Regions from separate parts of the Klebsiella sp. GFKo11 genome, predicted to be linked through region 1. Evidence: predicted binding sites of a transcription regulator. Region 1 holds the regulator's gene; each other region holds the start of a gene.
The links. Region 1 encodes LexA, which represses DNA repair genes until DNA is damaged. Its sites were predicted from a motif close to TNCTGTATGTACATACAGNA; they were not measured.
Positions count from the first base shown of each region.

Region 1 (6,966 bases):
GCGCATGAGGTGCTGGAAAGTCGGGCAACGCAGGGTTCGAGTTTGCTATTGCCGTAATGGCCGGAGCACAAAAGTTTAGGGCTTCCACATGGGAAGCCCTTACTTTTTTTGTTCGGCTGTATGTAGGGTACAGCTCGATGAATTCGTTAACGCGCTAATAGTGACAGATTTAATAAGCAAAGCCTACGCTGCTTTATGCAAAAATCTTCAGGTTGTGACATACCGCTCAATACCTTAGTAACGCCAACGGTTATTACGGCGATAACGACTTTCAGTTGGCGATTTTATCGCCCGAATCACCCAGACGACGACAACGGCCAGCAGCAACCATGGCAACAGTTTAATCATTAATGCAAACAGGCCGCCGACAAACATCAGCGCGGTTGCGACGACTATTGCGGCGATAATTCCCAGCAGCGATACGCCGGTAACCAACAGCATGACAAAAAAGCCAATAACAAATAAGAGTTCCAGCATCGTCTTCTCCCCAAAGAATTTCTGTATGTCTTCCCGGATATTACAAAAAACGTGCCAAATTTAACCTATTGAATTTAAAGAAAAACACCCTGCGTAATTAACGCAAAGCGTGGTGAATTTGACCAGGTTTTAGTGAAAAAATTAACGCTTGTCGGCAACCAGCTGCAACGCCTGCTCCAGCACATTAATATCGGCACCGGCTTTATGCGCATTCTCACTCAGATAGCGACGCCATTGACGTGCGCCCGGGATCCCCTGAAATAGTCCCAGCATATGACGCGTCACATGGCCCAGGTAAGTGCCGCTACTCAGTTCACGTTCGATATAAGGATACATCGCGCGAACCACGGCAACCGGATCGGGATCGATGCCTTCAATGCCGAAAATTTCCCGGTCAACCGAAGCCAGAATACCCGGATTCTGGTAAGCCTCACGCCCCACCATCACCCCATCCATATGCTCAAGGTGCAGCTTTGCCTCTTCCAGCGACTTGATGCCGCCATTGATGGACATGGTCAGGTGCGGGAAATCGCGCTTGAGCTGGTAAACGCGCGGGTAGTCCAGCGGCGGGATCTCACGATTCTCTTTCGGGCTCAGGCCGGAAAGCCAGGCTTTACGCGCATGGATGATAAACATCTCGCACTCGCCGCGACCGGACACGGTTTCAATGAAATCACACAGAAATTCGTAGCTATCCTGGTCGTCAATGCCAATACGGGTTTTAACCGTCACCGGGATAGACACCACGTCGCGCATCGCCTTGACGCAATCCGCCACCAGTTGCGCGTTACCCATCAGGCAGGCACCAAACATGCCGTTTTGCACGCGATCGGAAGGGCAGCCGACGTTGAGGTTTATTTCATCGTATCCGCGCGCTTGAGCCAGCTTCGCGCAGTGCGCCAGCGCTGCCGGATCGCTGCCGCCCAGTTGCAAAGCAACCGGATGTTCTTCTTCGCTATAGGCCAGATAGTCGCCTTTACCGTGGATAATCGCGCCGGTGGTCACCATTTCGGTGTACAGCAGCGTATGGCGCGACAGTTGACGCAGGAAGTAACGGCAGTGTCTGTCGGTCCAGTCGAGCATCGGCGCGATGGAAAAACGGTGAGCAGCAAAAGCAGTAGGCGTTGATTCTGACATCATGGCGAATAAATAAGCATCCGGGTAAAAAGGGGCGCTACTATAGCATAAAGATAAACCACTGGCGCATCGCGCCAGCGTTCACTTCCTCTATCCGGTAAGAAGCGCTATTTTCTCCGCGGCTTACCGTCGTGCGGGCCAAAAAACTGCGGTGGATGATCGACCCAGCGATCCTGGCGCGTGGCGGCATAACCGGGGTTAAGCGGATAGTAAATGCGATTAAATTTTTTGTTCGCCTCCCCCACCACTAACAGGCGAACTTCCTGTTCGGTGTTGTTAAGGAAAGTGTGGCAAACGCCGGTTCCGGCAGGAAAACCGACGCTATCCCCCGGCTCCAGCCTCCAGAGATAGCCGTTGATCCACACTTCAGGATAACCATCCAGCACGTAGATAAATTCTTCTTCATCGCTTTCCGCATGCGGATAAGAGGTACGACGCCCGGGCAGCAAGCGCTCGTGATGAATCCCTAAGCGGTTCAGGCGCAGGCCGCGCGCCAACGGTGCGCCAATAGAGAAAAGCTCCGTACTGTCGGGATAGGTGGAATCGTCCGCACCTTCCAGTTCGCGCCAATGTCGAATGCAATCAGGTCGTTTCATCGTTTTTTCCCGAAAATGAGATGCATCATGTATAGCACACCTGGTGGGTCTCGGTGTTTTACTGGGATCGTGATAAAGTAACAGCTTCGAATTCACGCAACCAGAGAACGCTCATGGATAAGACCACTTCGCAACAAATGTTAGCGCATGCTGAAAAGCTCTGCGCGCAGCGTGGCGTGCGCCTGACCCCGCAGCGCCTTGAAGTGTTGCGTCTAATGAGCCTGCAAAAAGGGGCTATTAGCGCCTATGACCTGCTCGATCTGCTGCGCGAAAAAGAACCTCAGGCTAAACCGCCGACGGTTTATCGGGCGCTGGAGTTTCTGCTGGAGCAAGGGTTCGTGCATAAGGTGGAGTCCACCAATAGCTACGTACTGTGCCACCTTTTCGATCAGCCAACCCACAGCTCGGCGATGTTTATCTGCGACCGCTGCGGCAGCGTCAAAGAAGAGTGCGCGGAAGGTGTAGAAGATATTATGCATACGCTGGCGGCAAGAATGGGTTTTGCCCTGCGTCACAATGTGATTGAAGCTCACGGCCTGTGCGCCGCCTGTGTGGAGGTGGAAGCGTGCAGTACGCCAGGGCACTGCCATCATGACCACACCATCCAGATCAAAAAGAAAGCCCGCTGAGGCGTTAGCCGCAGCGGGAATCAAGGGTATAGGTACCTCCATGTACCATTCGGGCAGGCAATAACCACGGGTTAAAACACGAACGTTAGTCGCTACCAGCGATAATCGTTTTTAGTTTCCCAATCCTTCACTTCTTTCTCGGCCTGGTCTTTGGCGTATCCATAGCGTTCCTGAATTCTGCCAACCAGCTGGTCGCGCTTACCCTCGATGACGGTCATATCATCGTCGGTAAGTTTGCCCCATTGTTCTTTCGCTTTACCTTTCAACTGTTTCCAGTTACCGCCGATTTCATCTTTATTCATCATGTCATCCTCATCGTTCGGTGATCGTTCGGTGAATGAACAGCCCGCTGTGTGCCGGACATGACTTAACTATAGATGAGTATTCTGAGTAAGATTTATTATTCGGAATCTTTAACCACCATCTGAACAATGCACGCTATGAAAACCAGGTGCCGCGCTGCCAGTGACGCCGCCAGACAATCGCCAGTGAAGCCCCGCGCAGGGCAAGAAACACCGCCAGCGCCAACCATAGACCATGATTACCAAGAACCGGCACCGTCAGCAGCGTCAGGGCGAATCCCGCCGCCGCTACCGCCATGCTGTTACGCATCTCGGCACCGCGCGTTGCGCCGATAAACATACCATCCAACAAGTAGCACCAGACGCCAATGACCGGCAGTATTGTCTGCCAGATGAGATAGCGGTCGGCAAGCTGCTGCAGAGAAGGGAGCGACGTTAACAAGGCGATAATCTGCTCGCCAGCAAGGCTGTAAATCAGCGCAAACGCCAGCGCTACCATGCCTGACTGACGGCAGGCCGCACGCCAGACCTCAAGCAATTGGCTGCCGTCGCGGGCACCGTAAGCCTGCCCGGAGTGCGCCTCCACGGCGTAGGCGAAACCATCCAGCGCGTAGGCGGTAAAGGTCAGCATCGTCATCAACACCGCATTGACCGCTACAACATCAGCGCCGAGCCGGGCACCGTATACCGTCATCGCCCCAAAGCATAGCTGTAGCAGCAGCGAGCGCAGCATAATGTCGCGGTTCAGCGCAAGGAGACGACGCACATCGCCGCGCCAGGCGTTTTTCAGCATCGATAGCGAAACGCCCCGTAGTACCAGCACGCGCTTCGCCATAACGAGTCCGATGAAAAAGGTGGCGTATTCAGCTGTTACGGTCGCCAGAGCTGCGCCCTGCACGTTCAAATGCAGGCCCATCACCAGCCATAAATCAAGCACGATGTTGAGTACATTGCCGACAACCAGCAGGATCACCGGTGCACGGGCATACTGCACGCCCAACAGCCAGCCCAGCAGCACTAGATTCGCCAGAGATGCCGGAGCGCTCAGCCAACGAATCTCAAGGAAACGGCGGGCCTGTTCAAGCACCGCATCACTGCCGCCGACGATATGCAGCGCCAGATTAATTAACGGCATTCTGAATAGGACGATGGCTATCCCGGCAGCCAGTGCCAGCCCTAGCGGCTGCACCAGCGCACGCGCCAGCCGTTGCGGATCTTTCGCGCCGAATGCCTGAGCCGTCAGGCCGGTGGTGCTCATGCGCAAAAACAGGAGCAGCATGAAGAGAAAGCTGGTCGCCATCGCGCCAACCGCAACGCCGCCCAGATAAACCGGACTATCAAGATGACCAATAACGGCGGTATCCACCAGCCCCAGCAAAGGAACGGTGATATTGGAGAAAATCATGGGCGGCGCTAAGCGCCACAGGGCTTTATCGGCGGCGTTAAAAAGCATGGGGAAGAGCCCAAATGAAGAAGGAAAACAGCGCAGCACCATGCATCAGATGATGCTGCGAGATGAAGAGGTTACTGCCAGTTGCCGTTGCGGATAACGCCGACAGCCAGACCTTCAATAGTGAAACTTTGCTGGCGTAAATCCACCACGATCGGGGAAAATTCGCTGTTTTCAGGCAGCAGTTCGACGACGTTACCCTGTTTTTTCAGACGCTTCACGGTGACTTCATCGTCAATGCGGGCCACAACAACCTGGCCATTGCGCACATCCTGAGTTTTATGTACCGCGAGCAGGTCGCCATCCAGGATACCGATATCTTTCATCGACATTCCGCTTACGCGCAGCAGAAAATCGGCATTCGGCTTAAACATTGCCGGATCGACCTGGTAGTGGCCTTCGATGTGCTGCTGTGCGAGCAGTGGTTCACCTGCTGCGACGCGGCCGACAAGCGGCAGGCCGTTTTCTTCTTCCGTCAGCAGACGGATACCGCGGGAGGCACCGGAAACGATCTCGATTGCGCCTTTACGCGCCAGCGCTTTCAGGTGTTCTTCCGCCGCGTTTGGGGAACGAAACCCCAAGCGCTGAGCAATCTCCGCACGCGTCGGCGGCATGCCCGTCTGGCTGATATGATCCCGAATGAGATCAAACACCTCTCGCTGCCTGGTCGTTAACGCTTTCATTCCGCCCCCTGGGTGTATATACAGTTATGCTGTGAGTATATACAGCTAACGGTGATTTTGGAACCATATTTCACACAAAAATCAGGAGTTTCTTTCCGTTTTGCGAGCCGCTATGGCAAGACTTAGCGGTAGTTTGCCCACAACAGCGTTCCCCATGTGATCAACGCGATAATAATCGCCAACAGGACCGCCGCAGAACCCATATCTTTCGCGCGGCCAGACAACTCATGATGTTCAGGGCCAATACGGTCAACAACCGCTTCGATCGCGCTGTTGATAATTTCAACTATCATCACTATCAGGACCGAGCCAATCAGCAAAACGCGCGTGATGGCATCGACATCCAGCCAGCAGGCTATCGCCACGGCAATAATGGCAGCGATGCCTTCCTGACGAAATGCGGCCTCATTGATCCACGCCGCACGGAATCCTTTCCAGGAATACCCCGCTGCTTTAACGATTCGAGTTAACCCAGTGGTATTATTGGCCATCAAACAAACCTTTTTATGTAAATGACGTCAATGAGTGTACGCGTTTGCCGCGTTACAACGGAAATTTTGCGCACTTTCTGTTATTCTTGCGGCGCATTTGCATGATTAACCAGAGGCTTCACATCGTCTATGTCTGGCTGGCAACGAATTTACTATAAATTACTGAATTTACCATTAAGGGCACTGGTAAAAAGCAAGTCAATTCCGGCACAACCTGCTCAGGAATTGGGCCTGGATACCTCACGTCCCATCATGTACGTCCTGCCCTACAATTCGAAGGCGGACCTGCTGACGCTTCGCGCTCAATGTCTGGAACATGAGTTACCGGACCCGCTTGAGCCGCTGGAGATCGATGGTACCCTGCTTCCCCGCTACGTGTTTATTCACGGCGGCCCGCGTGTTTTCACCTACTACACGCCAAAAGAAGAATCCATCAAGCTGTTCCATGATTACCTGGATCTGCACCGTAACCATCCCGATCTTGACGTGCAGATGGTGCCGGTTTCGGTGATGTTTGGTCGTGCTCCAGGGCGTGAAAAAGGCGAAGTAAACCCGCCGCTGCGTATGCTAAACGGCATTCAAAAATTCTTCGCCGTTCTGTGGTTGGGTCGCGACAGCTTTGTGCGTTTCTCGCCTTCGGTCTCTCTGCGCAAAATGGCAGACGAGCACGGTACCGATAAAATTATCGCCCAAAAGCTGGCCCGCGTGGCGCGTATGCACTTCGCCCGTCAGCGTCTGGCGGCGGTCGGCCCGCGCCTACCTGCGCGCCAGGATCTGTTCAACAAGCTGCTGGCGTCAAAAGCCATTGCTCGCGCGGTAGAAGACGAAGCGCGTAGCAAGAAAATCTCCCACGAGAAGGCCCAGCAAAACGCCATCGCCTTGATGGAAGAGATCGCCGCAAACTTCTCTTATGAAATGATTCGTCTGACCGACCGCGTACTGGGTTTCACCTGGAACCGGCTGTATCAGGGCATTAACGTCCATAACGCCGAGCGCGTACGCCAGCTGGCGCATGAAGGCCACGAGATAGTCTATGTTCCATGCCACCGCAGCCATATGGACTATCTGCTGCTCTCTTACGTCATCTATCACCAAGGTTTGGTGCCGCCGCATATCGCCGCCGGTATCAACCTGAACTTCTGGCCTGCCGGGCCGATTTTCCGTCGTGGCGGCGCGTTCTTTATTCGCCGCACCTTCAAAG
Region 1 is NZ_CM151369.1:5,918,929-5,925,894, forward strand. It holds gene AC07P6_RS28385 (quinone oxidoreductase) at 1-57, shown strand, start outside; gene pspG (envelope stress response protein PspG) at 235-477, opposite strand; gene dusA (tRNA dihydrouridine(20/20a) synthase DusA) at 619-1,617, opposite strand; gene AC07P6_RS28400 (cupin domain-containing protein) at 1,722-2,210, opposite strand; gene zur (zinc uptake transcriptional repressor Zur) at 2,324-2,839, shown strand; gene AC07P6_RS28410 (CsbD family protein) at 2,932-3,141, opposite strand; gene dinF (MATE family efflux transporter DinF) at 3,278-4,594, opposite strand; gene lexA (transcriptional repressor LexA) at 4,666-5,274, opposite strand; gene AC07P6_RS28425 (diacylglycerol kinase) at 5,397-5,765, opposite strand; gene plsB (glycerol-3-phosphate 1-O-acyltransferase PlsB) at 5,895-6,966, shown strand, end outside.

Region 2 (6,966 bases), 130 kb from region 1:
CCACGGAATACGACGCCGCTGGCGCTGGTCATAAAATTCGCCCCGCCCAGGGCGCCATAGTTGACGGCGACGGCGGCGACCAGCTTATTCATCCCCGTTTTACGGCACAGCAGCAGCGTCAACGGTGCGAAGAAAGCGAGAACGGTGAAGAAACCCGCCCCCAGGCTGGCGACAAAAGTAGCGGCAAAGTAAATGACCAATGGCAAAAATTTAGGAAAGTGGCGGCATAAGTAGAGCAAATGCATGGCCAGCTTTTCTAAGGTACCGTTAATTAACGCGAAGTTATAAAAAAGTGAAACGGCAAAAATAACAAAGAAAATACTGATCGGCCATGTTTTGATAACTTCCCCGGCCTTCATATCCAGCAGGAAACAACCTATAAGGTACGCGAATACAATTGCGAATAAACCGGTGTTTATTTTTGTGCGGTAACCTAACGCAATAGAGATCACAATAGAGAGTATTACTATCATGCTGATGTTCATGATAAGTCCTTTTACCGTGTTATCGGAAATGGGGCAGCAACCGAAAATAACGGCTTTGATATCGGTTTTTATTCATATATTTTGTGAATGGGAGTTCAACCCTTACCAAAATATATATTATTGTAATGATATATGCTGTGTTGTTTTGGGTTAATACTCAACCATTAATAAGTTCTATAACGCTTTGGCAAAAAATATTATCGCGTTGAGTATTTGTTAATTCCCAGTTATATATTTCATCTATTGCTTTCGTATAGGTCATACTGTCTTCGTAGCGCGTATGCGGCCAATCACTACCCCACATTAATCGTTCAGGACCAAAGTGTTTTAATAGTAGTGGAACTAGCATCTTCGTATTATCTGTCGGCTTTTTATCACTACCATTTCGATAGCTGGCAGAGATTTTTATCCATATTTTACCGGTTTCTGCATGATTGAGAAGATAAATGAAACCTGGATCTTTCTCTTTTTCAGCAGGCAGACCAAAGTGGTCGATTACAATTTTTACATCAGCGGCGAGCAGTACGCCAAGTAGAGGGACTAAATCCGCCACTGGGCGATGAAGTTCAATATGCCAGCCAAGCGCTTTTATATTACGCAGATGCTGCTGCCAGACCGATGTTGTTAAGTCTGGAAGATCCTGACCAATAAGATTCAAACGTACGCCGATAATGCCCTGCTGTTTAAGCGCTTCCATGGTATCAAATGGCGTATCAGGGTCGATAACCGCAACGCCGTAAAAACGGTCCGGCGACTGGCGAATTGCGTCCAGCATATAGCTATTATCGGTACCCAGAAAACTGGGCTGGATCAGAATCGCTTTATCGATATGGTGCTTATCCAGTTGCGCAAGGTATTGCGCTGGTGCTGCATCGTACTCCGGTACATAGCGGCAATGCTCTGCCAGCGGTAAACCGGTGGTAAAAACATGAGCATGAGTATCAAAATGCATCTAAATTTTATCCTTTTTCAGTGAGATAACGATAAAATGGCTGTTGCTGGCTCTGTAGAGAGCCTGAATGTCCACCTTTGAGTTGCATAGTTGACTATACAACTTTGAGTTGACTATACAACCTGGCAAATAGAGATACTTCTACATGGCTCACGTTTTACCGATCTATGTGCAGATCCAGGAACAACTTCGCAACGGCATTAAGCGGGGGGATTATCCACCTGGTCATAAGCTGCCGTCCGAGAATGAACTGGCCCAACAATTTTCCACCACCCGCGCCACCGTGGTTCATGCGATGCACGGCTTACTAAGCGAAGGGCTTATTGAGCGCGTGCGCGGCAAGGGAACGTTCGTCAAGACTGCGCCGATTGTGACGCGCGTCAGAAAGCAAGAACTTGGCTTTTTCGAGAAAGATTTGCAGGAAAGTAATCTTTCTATTCAGTACCAGGTTTTCTTCTTTGGCGAAGTCCCGTCAACACCTGCTTTACTGGCAAATTTACGGCTTAATGCCGGTGCGAAAATATACCGTCTGGTTCGTTTACGCCTTATCGACGGGAAGCCGCTGGCGGTCGAAATTCGCTATCTTGATGCCGAAATAGCGGCCAATATTGCCGTCGCCTCGCTGGAAACGCTGGCGTTACAGACGCTATTTGAGCAACAGCTGGGCATTATTATTCATACCATTCATAACCAGGTTCGCGTCGCGCTGCCGGGGCAAGAAGTGGCAAAATTTCTGGATATTAAACGCAGCCGACCGGTGATGGTGCGTCAACATACTTGCCTGGCAGGCGATGACAAACTGATCCTGTGGGGCGAAACCTGGTATCGTGAAGAATATGAATTCCAGTACAGCACCTATCGGGATAAATAGAGATTAAACAACCACCTCTGTTATCTGACATGTAGGGCAGGGTGCCATAATTAAGTTATTAAAAGTGGATTTGAAAAATCACTTCAGCGGCTTTCTGCGCATAGCTATCAAGACGATCGAATTGCCGATAAGGAACGAGCCATGCCATCATCAGCTTTACGTTTTGCAATTAATTTAGGCAATGCTTTGCTGGCAGAGCAGTCAGCCGACGGTGAGCTGAGTGGGTTGACGGTCGATCTGGCGCGAAAAATTGCGCACTCTTGCCAGCAGCCGGAGCTGCTGAAACCTTACCCCGCAGCAAAACACATCGTTGACGATGCTTCAAATAATCAATGGGATATTGCTTTTCTGGCGGTGGATCCGGCACGTGAAAATGAGCTGAGTTTTACCTCACCCTATCTCACTATCGACTGTACCGTTCTGGTGCGTCGCGATAGCGAGGTCCATTCGGTTCATGAGATGGACCGTGAAGGTGTGACGATTAACGTCGGAAGGGGTTCTGCCTATTCATTGCCATTGATCCGCACCTTAAAACATGCCCGACTTTGCGAATATCCCACCACTCAGCAGGCGCTCAGCGCTTTCCTTGCCGGTGAGGGGGATATGGTGGCGAATATTCGTCAGCTGCTGGAAGCCGCTGCCCTGGGGCAAGATAGCGTTCGTGTGCTACCTGATAGCTATAGCCAGATTCAGCAGGCAATCTGCGTGCCGCGCGCGGCCCCGCACTATTATGAAAAAATGGAAACCTTGGTGAGACGGTGGCAGCAGGATGGGACGCTGGCGGCGCTGATCGTCCGCCATATTTATGCTTAATCCCTTCATTGATGTATCAGGCCCGGTATATTTTCCCGGAGGCGGCGCTTGACGCGCCTGTCCGGGCTACCAGTCCGCAGACGGTGGTTAACCTCGCTTCCCGCCATATTGCGCAAACCATGCCAGCATTCGCTGCCAGCCGTCCTTCGCCGACTCTTCATGATAGCTGGCGCGATAGTCGGCGTTAAAGGCGTGGTCGGCCTGCGGATAAACCACGATTTCTGCCGTAGCGTTGGCGGCCCGCAGCGCCTGACGCATGGTTTCAATCGTATCCTGCGGGATGCTGTCATCTTTCGCGCCGTAAAGCCCTAAAACCGGGGCGTTCAGATCAACGGCAATGTCCACCGGATGTTTCGGTGAGTTTAATGTTTTCTCACCGACCAGCTTGCCGTACCAGGCAACGGCGGCTTTTAGCTGCGGGTTATGTGCGGCGTACAGCCAGGTGATGCGACCGCCCCAGCAGAAACCGGTAATAAGCAGACGATGGGCATCGCCACCGTGGCGGGAAGCCCAGCTGGCGACGTGATCGAGGTCAGCCAGTACCTGAGAATCCGGCACCTTTTTGACCAACCCCTGAAATAAAGAAGGAATATCGTTGTAATCATTGGGATCGCCCTGGCGGAAGTACAGCTCTGGTGCGATAGCCAGATACCCTTCCTGCGCCAGACGACGACAAATATCGCGGATATGTTCATGCACGCCGAAAATTTCCTGTACAACGATGACGACCGGTAGCGGACCGTCGACGTTGCTCGGACGGGCATGGAAGGCTGGCATGTTATCCCCCTGAGAAGGGATTGATGTCTCCCCGGAGATGATATTTTCATCTGACGTGTGAACAGCAGTTGAGGCATGCGGCGTGGCTGCAGGTGCAAAGCCGGGTTGCTTAGTTGTGGTCATGGTATTCTCCGTACCCTTATTAATGTATTAGCGCATCGATAACTATAGACGTTTTAGACCGGACGTTAACAAACCACAGTGCCCGAAACAGGCTATCTTTTGTTCAGTACTCTCCAGATTAACTTATTAATGTGATTTGTATCACCATTCAATGGCAATCTATTGCAATGAACTTCATTCATAGTGATTGGTGTCACAAAATAGTCTCAGCAGCTTCTGTAAAGTACCGTTTTGCTTCTGCTGATAATTCGACCCACAGAGGAGTTTTTTATGTCTAAGTCTGATGTTTTTCATCTCGGCCTCACCAAGAACGATTTACAAGGGGCTACGCTGGCTATCGTCCCTGGCGATCCGGAGCGTGTGGAAAAGATCGCCGCGCTGATGGATAAGCCGGTCAAACTGGCATCTCATCGCGAATTCACTACCTGGCGTGCTGAACTGGATGGTAAAGCAGTGATTGTCTGCTCTACCGGTATCGGCGGCCCATCTACCTCTATTGCCGTGGAAGAACTGGCCCAATTGGGTATCCGTACCTTCCTGCGCATTGGCACCACCGGCGCTATTCAGCCGCACATTAATGTGGGCGACGTTCTGGTGACCACCGCTTCCGTTCGTCTCGACGGTGCAAGCCTGCACTTCGCGCCAATGGAATTCCCGGCGGTAGCCGATTTCGAATGTACTACCGCGCTGGTTGAAGCGGCGAAATCCATTGGTGCGACCACGCATGTCGGCGTCACTGCCTCTTCCGACACCTTCTATCCGGGCCAGGAGCGTTACGACACCTTCTCTGGCCGCGTGGTGAGCCGCTTTAAAGGTTCGATGGAAGAGTGGCAGTCGATGGGCGTGATGAACTATGAAATGGAATCCGCCACTCTGCTGACCATGTGCGCCAGCCAGGGTCTGCGTGCCGGGATGGTTGCCGGGGTTATCGTCAACCGTACCCAGCAGGAAATTCCAAACGCGGAAACCATGAAGCAAACCGAAAGCCATGCGGTGAAAATCGTCGTGGAAGCAGCGCGCCGCCTGCTGTAGTTCTTATCCTTTCTGTAAAAGGCCGGGCTCTCCGGCCTTTCTTTTTTGCGTTGCTCCTCGCAGGAAAAACCTTTCCAACTGGACGTTTGTACAGCACAATTCTATTTTGTGCCGTAAGTGGTTGCCGCAGGGGGCGTTGTGGATATCTCGATTATTATTAGTGCCGTTGTGGCGCTGGCCGCTGGGCTGATTGTGGGCTGGCTGGCGACCAAAGCGCGCGCCGACCAAATCCGAGCCGACCTCATCGAAGAGCGTCGCGAGCTGGATATTGAGCTGAGCGCCGCCCGCCAACAACTGGTGCAGGAGTCCCACTGGCGCAAAGAGTGCGAGCTGCTCAATAACGAATTGCGCAGCCTGCGCGATATCAATACGTCGCTGGAGGCCGATCTCCGTGAAGTGACCACCCGCCTTGAATCCACGCAAATGCATGCGGAAGATAAAATTCGCCAGATGGTCAACAGCGAGCAGCGCCTTAGCGAGCAGTTCGAGAATCTGGCAAACCGAATATTCGAACACAGCAACCGACGGGTGGATGAGCAGAATCGCCAGAGTCTGCACGGGCTGCTGACCCCGTTACGTGAGCAACTGGATGGTTTCCGCCGCCAGGTTCAGGATAGCTTCGGTCAGGAGGCGCGGGAGCGTCATACCTTGGCTCATGAAATCCGCAACCTTCAGCAGCTTAATGCGCAAATGGCGCAGGAAGCGCTAAACCTGACGCGCGCGCTGAAGGGTGATAACAAAACTCAGGGCAACTGGGGGGAAGTGGTATTGACCCGCGTGCTGGAGGCTTCCGGGCTGCGGGAGGGTCACGAATATCAAACGCAGGTGAGTATCGAAACCGACAACCGTTCACGGATGCAGCCGGATGTGATCGTGCGTCTTCCGCAGGGCAAAGACGTGGTTATTGATGCCAAGATGACTCTGGTCGCCTATGAACGCTACTTTAATGCCGATGATGATTACACCCGCGAAACGGCGTTACAGGAGCATATTGCTTCCGTACGCAATCATATGCGTCTGCTGGGGCGTAAGGACTATCAACAGCTGCCGGGGCTACGTTCACTTGACTACGTCCTGATGTTTATCCCCGTTGAACCCGCCTTCCTGCTGGCGATTGACCGTCAGCCGGAGCTGATTAGCGAAGCGCTGAAGAACAACATTATGTTGGTTAGCCCGACTACGCTGCTGGTCGCACTGCGTACCATCGCCAACCTGTGGCGCTATGAGCATCAGAGCCGTAACGCGCAGAAAATTGCCGAAAGAGCGGGGCGCCTGTATGACAAAATGCGCCTGTTTGTCGACGACATGTCCGCTATCGGCCAGAGCCTGGATAAAGCACAGGATAACTATCGTCAGGCGATGAAAAAGCTCGCTTCCGGGCGTGGCAATTTGCTCGTTCAGGCAGAATCGTTCCGTGGCCTGGGCGTGGAAGTCAAACGTGGGATTAACCCTGACTTAGTCGAACAAGCAACCGCGCAGGATGATGAATACCGTCTTGAGGACGAAGACAACCCACGGGAAGATAACGATTTTTCATCAGATTCCGCAGCTGCTGCAGTGTACGATGGTCGCTCTCAGCCGCGTTGAAGCGTATGGGAAGCGCGCTAAACCTGTTACACTCGACGAACATTTTCTTGATAAGCAAGCAGGCATTGAGATGGTTGAGGATTCACAAGAAACGACGCATTTTGGCTTTCAGACTGTCGCCAAAGAACAGAAAGCTGACATGGTGGCGCATGTATTTCATTCTGTAGCTGCAAAATATGATGTGATGAACGATTTGATGTCGTTCGGTATTCATCGTTTGTGGAAGCGTTTCACCATCGATTGCAGCGGCGTCCGTCGTGGGCAGACCGTGTTGGATCTGGCCGGCGGTACCGGCGACCTGACGGCGAAATTCTCCCGTCTGGTGG
Region 2 is NZ_CM151369.1:6,044,559-6,051,524, reverse strand. It holds gene AC07P6_RS29010 (SLC13 family permease) at 1-485, opposite strand, end outside; gene AC07P6_RS29005 (amidohydrolase family protein) at 643-1,437, opposite strand; gene AC07P6_RS29000 (GntR family transcriptional regulator) at 1,583-2,308, shown strand; gene AC07P6_RS28995 (transporter substrate-binding domain-containing protein) at 2,450-3,121, shown strand; gene AC07P6_RS28990 (dienelactone hydrolase family protein) at 3,209-4,021, opposite strand; gene udp (uridine phosphorylase) at 4,292-5,053, shown strand; gene rmuC (DNA recombination protein RmuC) at 5,192-6,640, shown strand; gene ubiE (bifunctional demethylmenaquinone methyltransferase/2-methoxy-6-polyprenyl-1,4-benzoquinol methylase UbiE) at 6,711-6,966, shown strand, end outside.
Region 2: a site for LexA is predicted at 5,130-5,149, ahead of rmuC (DNA recombination protein RmuC). Genes of this name have one in related genera too.

Region 3 (6,966 bases), 860 kb from region 1:
GCGTAACGCCATCCCGCGTGAAGCTTTTGCCACCGTGGCCGTCGCGGCAGATAAAACAGATGCACTGAAGACGCTGGTCAACGAATACCAGGAAATCCTGCAAAACGAGCTGGCAGCCAAAGAAAAAAATCTGGTTATCCTGCTGGAGTCGGTCAGCAACGACCAGGCGGCGCTGACTGCACAATCCCGCGATAGCTTTGTGCGCCTGCTGAACGCTACGCCGAACGGCGTCATCCGCAATTCTGACGTGGCGAAAGGCGTGGTGGAAACCTCCCTGAACGTCGGCGTTGTCACCATGACCGACGACAACGTGCAGATTCACTGCCTGATTCGCTCGCTGATCGACAGCGGTAAAGACTACGTCGTGAGCATGCTGGATTCTCTGGGTAAGCTGGCGGGTGCAAAAACCGAAGCCAAAGGCGCATACCCTGGCTGGCAGCCGGACGCCAACTCTCCGGTGATGCATCTGGTGCGCGAGACCTATCAGCGTCTGTTCAACAAGACGCCGAACATCCAGATTATCCACGCGGGTCTGGAATGCGGTCTGTTCAAAAAACCGTATCCGGAAATGGACATGGTTTCTATCGGGCCGACCATTACCGGTCCGCACTCTCCGGATGAGCAGGTTCATATCGAAAGCGTTGGTCAGTACTGGACGCTGCTGACTGAACTGCTGAAAGCCATTCCAGCGAAATAAGTCAAAAAAAGGTCCACACCGCAGGGTGTGGACCTTTTTGTTCATACTGACTAGCTAATTACCGCCCGCTAAACGTCCGCACTGGATTGCCGCGCTCAATCTGATGATGAAACATTCGCCGTTCAGATTTCAACGCTGCGCTATCATCCTGCCGCTGCTGTTCCAGCTTCCAGGCAATTAACAATCGCGCCAGCCGTTTATTGGCATGTTGACTCCGTTCCGACTGCACCTTCACGCTGATCCCGCTCGCCAGATGCGTGGCGCGCACTGCGGAGTCGGTCTTATTCACATGTTGCCCACCGGGGCCGGAAGAACGTAGCGTTTCAAAGCGAATCTCTCCGGACCGCTCCTGCTCGTCACTGGAAAAACGTCCTACGCCAACATACCAGTTTTTACGCCCGTGATTGGGCCGAAACGGACTGGGGAAAATCCACTGTAGGGTGCCGCACCAGCTTTCACTTAAGGCAAACGCGGCGTCGCCATCCAGCGAAAGCAGAGCCGAACGCAGCGTACCGGAATGCCGACCCGGCTCGCTTTCCAGCAGCGTCAGAGAAACCCGCTGCTCAGTTGCTTCCTGCATTAGCCGATCCAACGACATTTTTACGGCCAGACAACATTCATCTGGCCCCTGGGCGGAAGAGAGTTGCAATAAAATCATGCGCCTTTCCCTCCGCTGGTTTTCAGCGTCAGCAGAGGACGCAAACGAGCGACCGGCTCAACCAGCCCAGCCTGCACCAGGCACTCCAGTACGCTTTCTACTGATTTATATGCCTGCGGCGCTTCTTCGTAGATCAGCTGTCGATCGCGGCAAATCACTCGGCTTCCCAGTTCGGTGCGTGCCATCTGCACCGGGCTGTATTTAGCGGATAGCCGCCCTTTGCATTCGGTGCGCATCCATTTACGCCCCGCCCCATGGGCCAGCGAATGCAGCGTTTCCTCACTGATAACCGGCTGAACCAGCCAGCTGTAGTCGCCGCGTGAACCCGGAATAATCACCAGACCACTACCGTCCGGCGTCGCCCCTTTGCGATGTAGCCAGCCTTGTTGTCCGCTAACAGAACACGGCTCGACAAAGTTATGCGCAACATCCAGCACGCGCTGCCCGGTCGCGCGAACCTGCTGCAAAATACGGGTAGCAATCAGTTCGCGATTGACTCGAGCAAAAGCCAGGGCATCGTTATGCTCCGCCAGATAATCCGCCGCCGCCACGCTCCCTTCGGGTAAACCATCGTGCGAAAAAGACGTGATATGGCGTTGCAGAATAGATTGCCCCAGTCCGCGAGAGCCGCTATGCGCCAACAGCAGCAGATGCTGAGCATCAAGACCGACCCGCTGGAAGCGCTCGCTATCGACGACCTGATCCACCTGTTGCAGTTCGGCGAAGTGGTTGCCGCCGCCAATGGAGCCCAGCGCGCTGCGCCAGGGGTGCGCGATAAGATTTTCCGGCAGGTGTTCATCCAGCCAGAGCTCTTCAGCAACGTCATCCATAGCGGCCAGTTTTTTCTCAAACTTATCCGCGTTATATTTCCGCCCAAGAATATCGGTTTGCCACAGCGCCATACCGCAGCCGATATCGTTCCCCACCAGAGCCGGGTAGAAATGACCGAGAGAGAAAAAGGCCGCGCCAATCGGATAACCGCGACCAGGATGTAAGTCAGGCATTCCCACCACGCGATGCATGTGGGGTAAATTTGCCGTCGTGTGTAATTGTTGGATCGCTAAACCTTCGATCCACAGATCGTCTGACGTAATATAAGAAATATTATCAGACGTATAATGAACATTATTGCCCATATACCAATCCATATATAACCGTCATACTCCAGGCTACATGCGCGTTAGTTACGTGTAACTCGAATTATTTGGGTATAAAAATAAATAAAGGATGTGGCAGACGTTACCAGGGCAAAAAAAGAGAGTTATTCCTGGGAAGGTCTGCAAAGTGCGTTCTGAGAATGTATTTTCATGGTGAACCTCCTTTGCAGTTAATAAATTAGGTGAAAGCGCACGTATAGTAATCAGGCGCAATTTTTATTGCAAGACGATTTGTCGCCGCATCAGATAATTAAGAAAACATTCACCGCGTGCTTCTATCACTTGTTTCTCTACAACGCTGAAACCATGACGTTCAAAGCAGGGTTTTGCTGTAATACTGGCTTCCACCGTCCAAATGCGTTCAGGAAACTGTATAAACAATGCATTGAGCAGCGTGCTGGCAATTCCCTGGCGGCTATAGTCAGGCGAGACAAACAGTAAATCGATATAGTCATCAACGGCAGTAATAAACCCGACGGGCGATTCATTTTTTACCGCCACCAGCACCTGAGAGGTAGCTATTTTCTGTCGCCAGCGAACTTCATCAACCTGCCCCCAGGCGGCAATTTGCTGTGAGGAATAATCAGCACTGGCGGTCTCTTTAACGGCCCGTAAAAAGATGGCGCATAGCGCGGAAAAATCATGCGCCTCGTAAGGTCTTATTTTCAGCATCGTTATAATCCCAGAACTAATTGTCTCTCAAGCTGTGGGTCAAGAAGCGTCACATGCAGCCCCACCAGCCTCACTCCCCGGCCACCTCGTCGCTCTTGCCAGGCTTTGTGAGCAGTGCTGATCAAGTCATCTTTATTCAACCGGGGCCAGACATGTTCCTGCGTGGTGAGCTGGAAATCATTAAACTTCAGTTTGACGCCCTGGCGGGCAATCAGCAAATCTGGCTTTACCTTAGCCAGACGTCGTTCCAGCTCAGGGTAGAGATTTTCAATAATCGACTCACACTCCGCCCACTCGTGGATATCCTCCACCAGAGTGCGCTCGACGCCAACTGATTTACGCTGCCGCTCATTGTTGATCTCTCGCTCATCGATGCCCTGACTGCGCTCCCATAATATCCGGCCAAATTTACCAAAGCGCTTAAGCAACATCGCCAGATCGCTGTTTTGCACATCTTCACAAGTTCGCAGCCCCATGCTTTCCAGCTTCGCGGCAGAAACTTTGCCGACGCCAGGGATTTTCGACAGCGGCAACGTTTTGACAAACTCCGCCACCTGATGCGGTGCAATGACAAACTGGCCGTTGGGTTTGTTAAGATCCGAGGCAATTTTTGCGAGGAACTTTACCGGCGCAATTCCGGCGGAGGCGGTCAGATTTAGTTCACGATGAATGGTTTCACGGATCTCCTGCGCCATCAGCGTCGCTGAGCCCAGGCAAAGTACGCTGTCGCTGACGTCAAGATAGGCCTCATCCAGAGATAACGGTTCGATTAACGAAGTGTAGCGGGAAAAAATCTCCCGGATATGATTTGAGGCTTCTTTGTAAGCATCGAAACGACCGGGTAGCAGGGTCAGATGCGGGCAAAGTTTGAGAGCAGTGGCCGTCGGCATGGCGCTGCGCACGCCGAATTTACGCGCCGGATAGTTGGCGGTACTGATAACGCCACGCTGTACCCGACTACCGCCAATGGCGATAGGAATATCGCGCAGCGCCGGATTGTCACGCATCTCCACTGCCGCGAAGAAACAGTCCATATCAACATGGATGATTTTGCGCATAGTTAGCCCTCACTGACCACTGGACAAGTATACAGCAAAAATCGAGATATTGAGAAGAGATGTGTTGTAAGCGGCGATGAACATCGTGATGAGGAATAACCCGGCGTCGCTACGCTCGGCCGGGTGGAAACTGAAGAAATTACAGAATTCGGTTCTGCTGGCGTTGTTCTTCACGCGCTATTCGCCGTTTACGCGCATCGCAAGGCTCAGGGCAGTCACAGACTTTCTCTATCCCCAGCGAGGAGATCCCGCCACAGCTGCCCTGAATACTTTTACGCTTGATCAGGTATCCCAGCGACATCCCCAGAATAACCAGCGCGAAAATAACAAAGGTCGCCACAAATACCGTCAACATCATCAGCCTCCAAAGTCATCCAGCATGATGTTTTCATCTTCAACGCCGAGATCTTTGAGCATTTTAATCACCGCAGCGTTCATGACCGGCGGGCCACACATATAAAATTCACAGTCTTCCGGTGCCGGATGATCGCGCAGATAGTTTTCATACAGGACGTTGTGAATAAAGCCAGTATGGCCGGTCCAGTTATCTTCCGGCAACGGATCGGACAGCGCTACATGGAAGGTGAAATTCGGATTTTCACGCGCCAACTGTTCGAATTCATCGTCATAGAACATTTCACGCAGAGAACGCGCACCGTACCAGAAGCTAATTTTACGCGTGCTGTGCAGACGCTTAAGCTGATCGAAAATATGCGAACGCATCGGCGCCATTCCAGCACCGCCGCCGATGAAGACCATTTCCGCGTCCGTCTCTTTGGCAAAGAATTCACCAAAAGGCCCGGAAATCGTCACCTTATCGCCCGCTTTCAGCGACCAGATATACGAGGACATGATACCCGGTGGCGCGTCAGGTACTTTCGGCGGCGGCGTCGCGATACGCACGTTAAGCATGATAATGCCTTTCTCTTCCGGATAGTTAGCCATTGAATAAGCGCGCAAAGTCGGCTCTTTTACGTCAGAAACGTAGCGGAAGAGGTTAAATTTATCCCAATCGCCGCGATACTCGTCCGGTACATCAAAGTCGGCATAAGCGACCTTGTGCGAAGGACATTCAATCTGAATATAACCACCCGCGCGGAATGGAACCTCGTCGCCATCCGGCACGCGCAGCTTCAGCTCTTTGATAAAAGTAGCTTTATTATCATTAGAGATAACCTCGCATTCCCACTTCTTAACTCCGAAGATTTCTTCCGGCAGCTCAATTTTCATGTTCTGCTTCACCGCGACCTGACAGGCCAGGCGGCAGCCTTCTTTCGCCTCACGTTTGGTGATATGAGAAAGTTCGGTTGGCAGAATATCTCCGCCGCCCTCTTTCACCGTCACCCGGCATTGACCGCAGGAACCACCGCCACCGCAGGCGGATGAAACGAAAATACCGTTGTTGGAGAGTGTGTTGAGTAATTTATCACCCGCCGGAGTACGGATCTGTTTGTCCGCCTCGTTATTAATTTCGATGACCACATCACCAGCATTCACCAGTTTTGAACGCGCGGCCAGTATCAACCCTGATAGCACCAGGACGATCAGCGTGAACATCACAACGCCAAGAATAATTTCCATACTTTCCGCCCTTATAGCTGCACACCGGAGAATGACATAAAGCCCAGCGCCATCAGTCCCGTGGTAATAAAGGTGATCCCTAACCCGCGCAGGCCTGCGGGCACGTTTGCGTATTTCATTTTTTCACGGATGCCAGCCATCGCCACAATCGCCAACAGCCAGCCAATACCAGAGCCAAAACCGTACACGATGGATTCGGTGAAGTTATAGTCACGCTGCACCATGAATGAGACACCGCCAAAAATCGCGCAGTTAACGGCGATCAGCGGTAAGAATATCCCCAGCGCGTTGTAGAGCGCCGGAAAGTACTTATCGAGGATCATTTCCAGAATCTGCACCAGCGCTGCGATAACCCCGATAAAGGTGATGAAGTTGAGGAAACTTAAGTCAACACCCTCCACCAATGCGCTGTCGCGTAGCACCAGGTTATACACCAGGTTATTGATAGGCACGGCCAGCCCAAGCACGACCGTTACTGCAACGCCAAGCCCAAAGGAGGTCGAGACTTTTTTCGATACCGCGAGGAAGGTACACATCCCCAGAAAGAAGGCCAGCGCCATGTTTTCAACAAACACAGCGCGGACAAACAGGCTAATGTAATGAGCCATAATCGGTTACTCCTTTTCCTGCTGTTCAGGCTTCCAGCTGCGCACGGCCCAAATCAACAAACCGATAATGAAGAATGCGCTCGGTGCCAAAAGGAACATACCATTTGGCTGATACCAGCCGCCGTTCTGCACCGTTTCCAGCACAGTGATGCCAAACAGTTTGCCGCTGCCAATAAGTTCGCGCAGGAAGCCGACAATCAACAGAATCGCACCATATCCCAGACCGTTGCCGATACCGTCCATAAAACTCGCCAGCGGCGGCGACTTCATGGCATAGGCTTCCGCCCGCCCCATTACAATACAGTTAGTGATGATAAGCCCGACAAACACTGATAGCTGTTTCGAGGTCTCATAGGCAAAGGCACGTAGCAGCTGGTCAACCACAATAACCAGTGAGGCGATAATCGCCATCTGTACAATGATGCGCACGCTGTTAGGAATATGGTGACGAATCATAGAGATAAACATGCTGGAGAATGCCGTAACCAGCGTTACTGCGATGGTCATAACAAAAGCGGTTTCCAGCTTGGTGGTT
Region 3 is NZ_CM151369.1:5,054,275-5,061,240, forward strand. It holds gene pepD (cytosol nonspecific dipeptidase) at 1-697, shown strand, start outside; gene prfH (peptide chain release factor H) at 756-1,355, opposite strand; gene AC07P6_RS24375 (RNA ligase RtcB family protein) at 1,352-2,491, opposite strand; gene AC07P6_RS24380 (GNAT family N-acetyltransferase) at 2,729-3,181, opposite strand; gene dinB (DNA polymerase IV) at 3,187-4,242, opposite strand; gene nqrM ((Na+)-NQR maturation NqrM) at 4,382-4,597, opposite strand; gene nqrF (NADH:ubiquinone reductase (Na(+)-transporting) subunit F) at 4,600-5,823, opposite strand; gene nqrE (NADH:ubiquinone reductase (Na(+)-transporting) subunit E) at 5,835-6,431, opposite strand; gene AC07P6_RS24405 (NADH:ubiquinone reductase (Na(+)-transporting) subunit D) at 6,438-6,966, opposite strand, start outside.
Region 3: a site for LexA is predicted at 4,260-4,279, ahead of dinB (DNA polymerase IV). Genes of this name have one in related genera too.